DNA from 2 places in the Rhizobium sp. BK008 genome. Region 1 is predicted to be linked to the other one. Evidence: riboswitches for the same ligand, from Rfam matches in the RefSeq annotation. Region 1 holds a riboswitch; the other holds the start of a gene.

Region 1 (5,652 bases):
ATTGGCGAGCGTGAAGCGCACCGTCTGGGCGTCGACCGCCTGCACATCGGTGATGAAGGTCCAGATGCTGACGAAGTCGAGCGCCGGGAACTTCTTCAGGTAATCATAGGTGAACTTGACGTCGGCTGCGGTCAGCGGCTTACCGTCAGACCATTTCAGGTTCGGGCGCAGCTTGAACTCGATGCTCTTCAGATCGTCGGAGAGCTTGAAGCTTTCGGCCAGACGATAGACCGGCTTGTTGCTGTCGAAGCGGTTGAAAATAACCAGCGGCTCGTAGATGAAGTCGAGCGTCGACTGGCGCGATGAGGTCTGGTTGAACGGGTTGAAGTTGCGAACCCAGGTCGTCGCCGGTTCGATATTCGCCGTCAGAATCGTCTGCGCCATGGCCGATCCCGAAAGCAGCGTCAGCGCGGCGGCGGCAAGAAGATATTTTTTCATGTTTTATTCCCCTTTTCTTATGCGGTGAGAGTTGACGGGCCGGTCAGGAGACCAGCGCGCTGGCAAACATGTCTTCGACTTCTGCGTGGGCGGCGCGGACATCGACTTTGAGATTGCCGAGGCGCGCCTTGCCGGCGGCGATCCGCTGCAGGGCGGCTTCCGTCAGGGGACGGGCGGCCTTGGCGGCAGCTTCGCTTTCCGGAATGTCGCCGTGGCTGTGGAGCGCGATGTCGAAGCCTGCGTCGAGCACCTGTCTGACGCGTTCCGGCAAAGTACCTGAGAGCGACTCCATGAAGATGCAGTCTGATATCAGCACGCCCTCATAGCCCATCTCCTTGCGGATCACGTCGTGCATGATGGGCGAGATGGACGCCGGCAGCTCCGCGTCATAGGCCGAGTAGACGACATGGGCGACCATGGCCCAGGGCGTATCTTTCAGCGCGACGAAGGGTTTGAAATCGGTCGCGGTGAGCGTCTCGCGGCTGGCGTCGACCACCGGCCGCTCCTTGTGGGAGTCGAGCGTCGCGCGGCCATGGCCGGGAATGTGCTTGATGACAGGCATGTTGCCGGTCTCGAGCAGGCCATCGACCACCTCGCGGCCGAGGGCCGCGATGAAATCGGGATCAGGGCCGAAGGAGCGGGCGCCGATGACCGCGCTCGTCGTCTCGAAGACGAGGTCGAGAACGGGCGAGCAGCCGCTCGAAAGGCCGAGTTCCGTCATCATCGCGCCCATGGCCTGGGAGGAAAGGCGCAGTGCTTTTTTGCCGAGATCGAAATCGCGGCGCGCAAGTTCGGCAAACTGGCCGAAGCTGCGGAAGAGCGGCCAGGGGCCGGCATCGAGATGCTGAACGCGGCCGCCTTCCTGGTCGGTGAAGACAGGTGCGTCGTCGCGGCCGACGGCTTCGCGGAAGCGGGCGATCAGCCGCTTGGTCTGCTCCGGCTCGCGCTGATTGCGCCGGCCGACGAACAGGCCGAGCGGATTGGTGTCGCGAAAAAGGGCGAATTCATCATCCGAAATCGTGGGAGTGGGAAGGCCGACGAAAAGGGCGAGCGGGGTCGAGGACAATTCTGTAGCTCCGGGATCACATGGTCATTTCGGCGTGCTTCTCAGCATGCCTTCGTAGATGCCCTTGTCGGGGGCGGGGATGATGGTTGCGCCTGCGGTCTTGGCGTAGAAATCGACTGGCCCGGCATCGCCGATGAAGGCATAGGCGTGGCCGAGCGTCTTCATCGTCTGCAGGCAGGCGGAGAAGAGGGCGAGCCCGATACCCCTGCCGCGCGCTTCCGGGTCGACGCCGGTCGGGCCGAAGAAGCCGCGCGCCGTCGTGTCATAGCAGGCAAAGCCCAGCAGCTTGCCGCCGTCGACGGCGATCAGGCAGGCAACCGGCTGGTGGGAGAAGGCGACGGCGACTTCGCTCGCCCAGTTCTCGCTGAACCGTTCGCGAACCCAGCTGATGATAAGATGCAGTTCAGGGGGGAGGGCCGGACGGATGGAGATGCCGATAGCATCGGCTTTCCGTTTCAGGTCGGCGAGCTCAGCGGAATACAAGCTCACAAGCAGGTCTGCCACCTGTCACTCCTCCAGTTATTCCGTTATTGCGGAATGTATCCCCTTTTAGTGTTATAGATTTGGCCATCTGACCGGGCTTGTCAACAAGGTTTTTCAGAAGGTCAAAGGGACTGCCCGCACTGCGACTGCGGTTTCAACGCAAAGTAGCTGCCGAACGAAAAACGGCCCGGGAGGGCCGGGCCGTTTCGATTGGCTGCATCTATGCCGAGCGAGCGCTTATTCGCCGTCTTTCCACAGCACATGAAAATGCTGCACCGGGCCGTGGCCGGAGCCGACGGTGAGGCTTCCGGCTGCCGCGACCGCGCCGGCGAGATATTGCTTTGCGATGGCGACCGCCTCCCGCGCCGAGGCGCCCTTGGCAAGTTCGGCGGCCAGCGCGCTGGAGAGCGTGCAGCCGGTGCCGTGCGTGTTCTTGGTCGGCACGCGCATGGCTTCGAACCAGTGCAGGCCAGCGGCGGTGGCAAGGACGTCAGGACTTTCGTCGCTATCGAGATGGCCGCCCTTGACCAGCACTGCGGCCGGGCCAAACGCCCGCACCTGTTCGGCCTGCGCCGCCATCTCGGCTCGGTTTGTCGCCACCGGTTGGTGCAGCAGTGCGGCGGCTTCCGGCAAGTTCGGGGTCAGGAGTGTCGCAAGCGGCAGCAGCCGGCGGGTCAGCACGTCGACCGCCTCAGGCGCGAGCAAGGCGGCGCCACCCTTGGCGATCATCACCGGGTCGATGACGATCGGAATGTCGCGGTGGTCAGTCAGTGCACCGGCAACGGCATCGGCGATGCCGGCATTGGCGATCATGCCGATCTTGACGGCATCGACGCGCACATCGGCAAAGACGGCATTGATCTGGTCGGCGACGAATTGCGGCGGCACCAGATGCACGCCGCTGACGCCTTGGGTGTTCTGCGCTGTCAGCGCGGTCAGCACCGCCATGCCGTAGACGCCGCGGGCGGAAAAGGTCTTGAGATCGGCCTGGATGCCGGCGCCGCCCGAGGGATCGGAGCCGGCGATGGAGAGAACGTTGCGGATCATGCGCGGGCCTTTCGAATTTCTGCGGCGATGCGGCGCGTGGCCGCTTCGGGATCCGGCGTACCGCAGATGGCGGAGACGACGGCAAGGCCCTTGGCGCCCGCAGCAAATACTTGGGCGACATGATCCGCCTTGAGGCCGCCGATCGCAACCGACGGCACCGGCGAGGCCTTTACCAGCATGGCAAGACCGTCAAAACCGATCGGCTGCTTGTGATCGGCCTTGGTCGGCGTCGCAAACACCGGCCCGACGCCGGTATAATCGACCAGATCCGGATCGACGGCGGCGGCAAGCGCCGCGGTCTCGACCGAGAGGCCAAGGATCATGGCAGGGCCGATCATCGTCCGCGCCGTGCGCGCGTCCATATCCTCCTGGCCGATATGCAGACCGTCGGCGCCGATGGCGATTGCCGCCTCGACATCGTCGTTGACGATGAACAGGGCGCCGGTCCCGACAAGCGCCTGTTTCAAGGCGCGACCGGTCTCGATCATCCCGGCGGTGCCGGCATGTTTGTCACGCAGTTGCACCATCGTCGCGCCGCCGGCAATGGCAAGGCGCGCCGTTTCCACCATGCCGATCCCCGCGCAGAGATCGGGGTCGAGGACGAGATAGAGCGAAAGGTCGAAAGCCTTCATGCCGCCGATATCCTCGCTCTGGCGTCAAGCGTTTCGGCGTCGAGCGCTGCCAGCGCATCGAGGAAGCGCCAGGAGAAGGAGCCGGGGCCGGCGGCGCCGAGTGCCGCGTCTTCGCCGGCGATGGCGAAGGTCGAAAGGGCGGCGACCGTGGCGCCGAAAATGTCCTCGGGCGCCGTTGCCGCAAAGGCGCCGACGAGGCAGGTGAGCGAGCAGCCGAGCGCGGTGACTTGCGGCATCAAGGCCGATCCGCCTTCGATGCGCACGGCCCGCTCGCCGTCGGTGACGAAATCCACGGCGCCGGTCACGGCGACGACCGCCCGCTGGCGCTCGGCGAGCCATCGCGCCGAACCTTCCGCCTGCTCGACCGGGTCGCGGCTGTCGACGCCCTGGCCGCGGCTCTCTCCGCCGGCCAGCGCGATGATTTCGGAAGCGTTGCCGCGGATGATGGTCGGATGCAGCGCCAGGAGATCGGCGACGGCGTTGCGGCGGAAGGCCGTTGCATAATGGGCGACCGGGTCGAGCACCCAGGGCTTGCCGGCTGAGGCCGCCGCCTTCGCCGCCGCCTGCATGCCGTCGATCCATTGCGTCGACAGCGTGCCGATATTGATGGTCAGCGCACTGGCGATCCCGGCGAATTCGCCGGCTTCTTCCGCGGCATGCACCATGGCGGGCGAGGCGCCCGCGGCAAGCAGAACATTTGCGGCGATGTTCATGGCGACGTAATTGGTGATGCACTGAACGAGCGGCGGCTTCTCGCGCATCGCCTTCAGCATCGCTCCGGGTGTGGTCTTGGTCTGCATATGGCCCCTTTCAGGCGGGGGCGGCCACGGGGCGGTTCGTGCGGGCGATGCCGCGACCCCGAGCGACTCCCTCCGCCGGCATTATCCGGTTCAGGTTCGAAGGGTGCTTCTCAGCCCGTCTGTCGACGAACGCCCCTGTCTCTCATCGCGTTTCTTTTCGCAGAGAACGGGGCTGATGTCACCTCGAAAATGACAATCATGCGACCGACGCGGCGCGCGATGGCTATGGATGATTTATGGGTCGGGATCGCCTTTCATGAAGGACGAGAGATCGCCGCCGATTCGGGTCTTGACCAGGTTTTCCCGAAAGTCGTCTGCCGGTTCTCTTCCGGGTTGGCCGGGTCCTTGCCTTTTCGCCATGCGGCTATCCTCTCCTTTTTCAAAAGGAATAACCGCAGCAACCGTGGGTGAAATCAATTTCTAAAATACATCTTGGTATTTGTGAGGGATTGGCTGCCAGCCTTGGTGAGGGTGCTGATGCGGGAAAGCAGTCTTTTCTTTGAAAGAATGAAGTTCATCTTCCCAAGACTTTTCTACATTTGGAATAGCGCGAAGTTATTCACCCTATCCGTTCATCGGTGGAATTTTTCAATGCAGGCGAGCACGAGAACAGCTTCGCGTAAGTTGCGTGTCGTCTCATCGTCTCGCCATTCAGTTTCATTCCGCTGTCGAAATTTTGTGGCGATTTCGTTGCGGGAAGCCTCTCCCAGGGCGCCGAATTAAACTCCCAGAACGCGAAGTAAATATCTAACGGAAACTTTACCGTGCTGACACGCTTAGGTTGACCAAACGATGGATTGTAGCGATATGACTTTACACGCCAATAAAATCTTCCTGAAGTTGTATTTTCAATGAGCAAATTTTTGAAAGCCGATATGAAGTGGGGCCGCCAGACTGCCGCCTCCGTTCTGATATTCATCGCTTGGGCGAATCCTTCTTTTTCGCAATCTGCTGTTCCTGCCGATCAGGGAGCGGGGCAGGTGCAGGCGCCGGCGATAAAATCCCAGAAATTCGACGACTGGTATTATCGCTGCTCGGGTTCTGAAGGCACCGAGGCCTGCGAAGTCGCCCAGATCGCGCAAGTCGCCAAAGACGGCGAGAACGTCAACGTGCTGACGCTGGCGATCGCAGCTGCGCCGGCCGGGTCCCAAGGCAAAGGCGAAAAGGGCAGAGGCGAAAAGGGCAA
Region 2 (5,652 bases), on a different contig from region 1:
GACCGGCAGGAGCACATAGCTGGTGACCTCGAAGGGAATGGACCAGAGCGGCCCGTCGGCTTCGACAGGAAAGAAGGTGCGCCAGTGCCACTGGCTCATGAACAGCAGCCCGGAGACATAGCGGAGTGCAAGCTCCGGTGTCAGCGGCAGGGCAAGCAGCGTCAGGCTGAGGGCGAAGCTGATGGTGGCGGCAACCCAGAAGCCCGGAGCGATGCGCGCTGCCCTGCGGATCGTGTAATGCCGCAGGCTCGGCAGGTTGCTGCCCGCGTCGAGCGCGCGCCAGAAGGGATGGGCAAGAAGAAAGCCGCTGAGCACAAAGAACACGGCAACGCCGAAATTGCCGAAGCGGAGGACATGTGCGGTCGGTCCGAGTTCGTCGGGGATTCTGCGCATATCCAGCCGCAGCGCGAAGTGGTGGGCAAGCACCAGCAGACAGGCCGTCGCGCGCAGAAAGTCCGCTCCGGCCAGTCTCTCCTGTTGTCGCATCCTATCCCCCGCCTTGCCTAGCGCATCGGCCCGAAAATCGGAATCGATTTTCGGAAAGCACGATGCCTAAATTCTAAGTGTTAGAGCGTCCTTTGCGCATCCGAAAGGACGCGCGGCGCTCTAAAGAATGATGCCGAAAAGTGTGAGCGGTTTTCGCACGACATCATGCTCCGGGTCTCGGACTTTGCAGCGGAAAGCCGCGACGGGCAAGGCAGGCGTTGGGCTCAGTCGAGAAGTTCGTTGGTATAATAGGTGGAAAAGTCCGGCTTCTCCTTGAGTGCGGCGCCATTGGCGTCGACCAGAATCCCATTCTCGAGCAGGAAGCCGCCGAGGGCTTCGGCCTTTGCCGGATCGAGCTTACCGATCACGCCGGCCTCGGATTTCAGGAAGTGCCCCTCGATCAATGCCTTCTGAGACGCCTTTACCAGTTCCGTATTCATCAGTGCGCCATTGCTTCCAGAGATCAGCAGATCGCAGGCTTCGTCGGGATGGTCGACGGAATAGGCATAACCCTGGCGCGTGGCCTGGATGAAGGCGCGGGCGTGTTCCCGGTTTGCCGAGAGATAGGCGTCGCTGGAGACGATGACCGTCGTCTGCTCGTCGGGAATGCCATAATCGGAATAGTGGAAGCGGCCGATCTTCCGGTTCTCCAGTTCGGCGGCTATGCCTTCCCAGGTGTAGATCTCCAGCGTGAAATCGATCGAGCCATTGTCCAGCGCCTCGTAAGCGGAGGTGCCGAGGGTGACGGTCTTGACGTCGCCCTTGCCGCCGTCATTGCGGATCATTGCGGAGATCAGCGCGCTCTCCCAGGTGCCGCCAAAGCCGCCATAGGTCTTGCCGTCGAGGTCTTTCGGGCTCTTGATGTCGTCGCGTCCGCCCTTGAAGATCAGGCGTGCGGTTTCTGTCTGGACGACGCCGTAGACCATCTTCACGTCACCGCCGCCGGCGCGCTGCGTGAGGGTCTCGATCTCACTGCTGATGCCGAAATCGGCAACGCCGTTCGACACCAGTGTTCCGGCGCTGGTATCGGTGAAGGGAAGGATCTCGACATCGAGTCCGGCATCGGCGTAGAAGCCCTTCGCCTTGGCGACATAGATGCCGATATGGTTGGTGTTGGGCGTCCAGTCGAGCGCGATGCGAACCTTTGCGGGCGCCGATTGGGCGAAGGCGGTGCGGCCGGCAAGGCTTGCCGCGATGGCGGCGAAAATCGTCTGGCGGCGGGTGAGAAGCAGCATGGTGACCTCCTCAGGTCTCTAGAGCATGATGCCGAAAAGTGTCGGCGGTTTCGGACGACATCATGCTCTAACTCTATAAATTAGAACAGCGATTCAGATTTTGGGCCGACCGGCCTAAAATCATCCTGTTCTTGCGGATGAAGCAGGGTTTGCAGGATTTCGGTTTCGATCGCCTGGGCCGCCGGCGAGCCGAGGTCGGCGATGCTTCTCGGACGGGGCAGGGGAACGCGGAATTCGCGGATGATACGCGCCGGACGGGCCGAAAGCACGTAGATCCGGTCGGAGAGGAACACGGCCTCGCGAACGTCATGGGTGATCAGCAGCGCCGTCCAGCGGTGCTCGGTCCACATGCCCTGCAGCCATTCCTGGATCTGCGTGCGCGTCAGCGCGTCGAGCGCGCCGAAGGGCTCGTCGAGCAGCAGCATGTCCTGCGTCTGGACGACGGTGCGCAGCAGTGCGGCGCGCTGGCGCATGCCGCCGGATAGTTCGGAAGGATAGTGGTGTTCGAAGCCGGAAAGGCCGAAGCTCTCGAACAAAGGCGCGACGGCGGCGCGGGCCGCGCGGCGGCTCATGCCTTTCACCTCGAGGCCGAGTGCCGCATTGTCGATGATCCGGCGCCAGGGCATCAGCGCATCGCGCTGCGGCATGAAGGCGAAGGAATGCGGTGCCTGTTCCAGCGGCACGCCGTTGAAAAGCATGGTGCCGGAATCGGGTCGAAGCGCCTGTGTCAGCAGCCGCAGCACCGTCGATTTTCCGGAGCCGGACGGTCCGACGATCGAAACGAACTCGCCGTCTGCGACGGTGAGCGAAATGTCGCCCAGCACCTTCATGCCGTCGAAGGACTTCGAGATACTACCGAGTTCAACCATTGTATCGCTCATCGGCGCCGCTCCCCGGTTGGCTGCCAGGGCATGACGAGGCGCTGGATCAACAGCGTCAGCCCGAAGAGGCCGAGCGTGAGCACGGCGCTGACGACGACGGCGGCGAGCACGAGATCGGGACGGAAATTGTTCTTGGCGTTGAGGATATAGATGCCGAGGCCGCGGGCGGCGCCGGCATATTCGGCAAAAATCGCGCCAACGACGGCATAGGTGATCGAGATTCTGAGGCCGGCGAAGAAATAGGGCAGCGAGGAGGGAAGCCGGGCCAGGCAGAAAATCCGCCAGCGACTCGCCTTCATCGAATTCAGCAATTCGGCGATGTCGCGGTCGGTCGATTCATAGCCCTGCAGCAGGGCGACGAGCAGCGGAAAGAAGGTGACGAGCGCCACCAGCAACACTTTCGGCAGCAGGCCGAAGCCGAACCAGAGGACGACGAGGGGCGCGATCGCCACCAGCGGCAGGGTCTGGCTGGCGATGAAGATCGGCAGCAATGCCCGGCGCATGAAGGGCACGAAATCCATGAGGATGGAGGCTGCGAAGGCGAAAGCAAGCGACAGCGCGAAACCTCCAAGCGTCGCGCCGAGCGTCGGCCAGGTGTTTGATATCAGCGCCTCGCGGTTCAGCCAGCCCTGGATGACGATGCGCGACGGCGCCGGCAGGATGGAGGGCTTGATCCCGGAAAGATCGACATAGAGTTCCCATGCCGCCAAAAAGGCGCAGCCGGCGAGCAGGGCAGGTATGCCCCGGTAGAGAGCGGCGCGGAGCGCGGCAAGGCGCGAACCCAGTGGTGGTAGCGGTGTCATCGGCGTTCGATTTCAGGCTTTCGTCGGGCTATTGGCTGACACCGTGATATCGAGGGTCACATGCCCCTCGGGGTCGCCGAAGCGATAGAAGGCCTCACGAATGGTTGCGAAGACGGCGCCGGCATCGCCAGAAAGCCTGGTGCAGAAATTCTTGGCGCGGTCGAAAGTGCCGGAGCGTTTGAGAAAGTCGATGCAGCCATAGATCTCGTCCATATGGGTGCCGGTTCCCATGACGTAGAGCGAGAATTGGGCAGCGGTCGGCTGTCCGGTCTCGGCGGCGATTTCAACGGCGGCAAGGGCGGCCGCTATACGGTCAGCAAGCGGCTCTGCCTGGCCGGAGGAGGGGTTGACGCCGCAGATGGCCTCGTCGGGCTCACCGGGGCAGCCGCGTGAGACGGCGGCGGACAGCACGCAATGTTCGCCGGTCTTTGCGGCGGTGACGAAAAGATCGTGCATGGCGGCGAAAAGAATGTCAGGCGGGCCGACCAGCAGCGTAGAGATGTCATCGGTCTCGATGCGCAGCTGGTCGCGATAGGGATCGAGCGCCTTGACGGCATCGAGAATGATGCCGACGAAATCGCCGGACATCGGATAGAGTGACACTTGTGCGCCCGAGAACATCTGAACCTCGCTCCGCTGGCATTACCCAGATCAGCTTTGAAGGGTCCAGAGGCTTGCACCTCACATCTCAGCCCCGGCAATACGGAGCTCCCCCGTTAATGGCGCGGAAACTATCACCGGGGTTTTCTCCCCGCAACTGCAAAGTTGCGAACCCGTCCATGCGGTCGGGATGAGCCTGCCATGCCCGGTATCGACTGATATGTCTTACTGTCGAGAACACCCGGACGGAGGTCCTGCCCGGGTGTCCCTCGAGGTTCCGTACCTGCCGGGAACGGAACCGGAGCTTGCTGCCTCAGGCGGCGATGTCGGCATAGGGGCGATCGCTGCGGGCAGTGACGAGCGCCCGTGTCCACCATTCCAGCCTCGCCATCATCCGATCGAGCAGACGCATCGCGTCGGTGGGATTGTCGAGCCGTCCCTCGGTGTCGAAGCGGTTCCAAGGTGCTGTAAAGCTCACCGAATCGCGGATCGTGACCGCGTGGAGTTCGGCAAAGACGAGGCGCAGCTGTTCGACGGCGCGCAGGCCGCCTGATATGCCGCCATAGGAAACGAAGGCGACAGGTTTGCCCTGCCAGGGCTCGAAGAAGAAATCGATGATCGACTTCAGCGAGGCCGTGAAGCTGTGATTGTATTCCGGGGTGACGATGATGAAGGCGTCGGCCATGCCGAGCCGCCCGGCGAGCCTGTCGATTTCGGGGTGTGCCATGTCACGGCTTACCGGCAGCGCGAAATCGAGCGGGTCGATGATGTCGATATCAAATTGCGGGAAGCGGACGAGCTCCTGCGTCAGCCATTTGACCACCCGGTCGCAGATGCGGCCCTCTCTCGTGCTGCCATAGATGACCGCCAGCCTGGTGGGTGTTTTCATGCGTTGCTCCTTGTCGCGATTGGACTTTACGCTTATCGAAGCACGGGTTATAAAACCTCAACTAATATTGAGGTCAAGAGCCGATGGATACGATTCCTGCAGCGCCGCTCGGCAGACTTCTGACGGTTGGCCAAGTGGCGGAGCGCAGCGGCCTTGCCGTCTCGGCGCTGCATTTCTACGAGACCAAGGGGCTGATCTCGAGCATCCGGTCCCGCGGCAACCAGCGGCGATACGGCCGTGACGTGCTGCGCCGGCTTGGCATCATCAAGGTGGCGCAGCGTGTCGGCATTCCGCTTTCGGAAATCCAGGCGGCGTTCGAGTCGCTGCCGCAGGGACGCACGCCCACCGTCGGCGACTGGCAGGTGCTGTCGGCGCGCTGGAAGGATGATCTCGACGCGCGAATCAGGCGGCTGAGCCTGCTGCGCGACCGTCTGACCGGCTGCATCGGCTGCGGCTGCCTGTCGATCGAAAGCTGTCCGTTGCGCAATCCCTGCGATCGGCTCGGCAAAGAGGGGTCGGGTGCGCGGCTTCTGGAGACCGAAAGCTAGAGCCCTTCCCCAGAGGGAGACTTGGCTGCGTCTCCCGGGAAAGATCGGTACCTGCCTTTCTTTCGGTCGGCGCGCTCATATGTTAAGGGCGAGTGACGCAACCGGCGGCACTGTCCGCGAGGAGGACGGCTTCGTGTTTCATCCCAGACTGTTCGAAAATCGCAATGTCGTCGTGACCGGCGCCGGCCGCGGCATCGGCCTCGAAGTGGC

Evidence for each region. Region 1 has a riboswitch for thiamine pyrophosphate ahead of thiM (hydroxyethylthiazole kinase). Riboswitches for the same ligand answer to the same signal wherever they lie in the genome.
Region 2: it holds a riboswitch for thiamine pyrophosphate, as region 1 does, so the genes downstream of both, FHT69_RS22265 (YkoF family thiamine/hydroxymethylpyrimidine-binding protein) here and thiM (hydroxyethylthiazole kinase) in region 1, are expected to answer to the same signal.

What each region holds. Positions count from the first base shown of each region.
Region 1 covers NZ_JACIFK010000002.1:171,200-176,851, reverse strand. The annotation lists gene FHT69_RS12305 (ABC transporter substrate-binding protein) at 1-438, opposite strand, end outside; gene FHT69_RS12300 (glycoside hydrolase family 3 protein) at 482-1,504, opposite strand; gene FHT69_RS12295 (GNAT family N-acetyltransferase) at 1,529-2,008, opposite strand; gene thiD (bifunctional hydroxymethylpyrimidine kinase/phosphomethylpyrimidine kinase) at 2,225-3,034, opposite strand; gene thiE (thiamine phosphate synthase) at 3,031-3,666, opposite strand; gene thiM (hydroxyethylthiazole kinase) at 3,663-4,466, opposite strand; TPP riboswitch at 4,517-4,613, opposite strand; gene FHT69_RS12275 (invasion associated locus B family protein) at 5,318-5,652, shown strand, end outside.
Region 2 covers NZ_JACIFK010000005.1:399,981-405,632, forward strand. The annotation lists gene FHT69_RS22245 (acyltransferase family protein) at 1-486, opposite strand, end outside; gene FHT69_RS22250 (ABC transporter substrate-binding protein) at 711-1,721, opposite strand; gene FHT69_RS22255 (ABC transporter ATP-binding protein) at 1,802-2,602, opposite strand; gene FHT69_RS22260 (ABC transporter permease) at 2,599-3,405, opposite strand; gene FHT69_RS22265 (YkoF family thiamine/hydroxymethylpyrimidine-binding protein) at 3,418-4,026, opposite strand; TPP riboswitch at 4,017-4,130, opposite strand; gene FHT69_RS22270 (NADPH-dependent FMN reductase) at 4,319-4,894, opposite strand; gene soxR (redox-sensitive transcriptional activator SoxR) at 4,978-5,442, shown strand; gene FHT69_RS22280 (SDR family NAD(P)-dependent oxidoreductase) at 5,522-5,652, shown strand, end outside.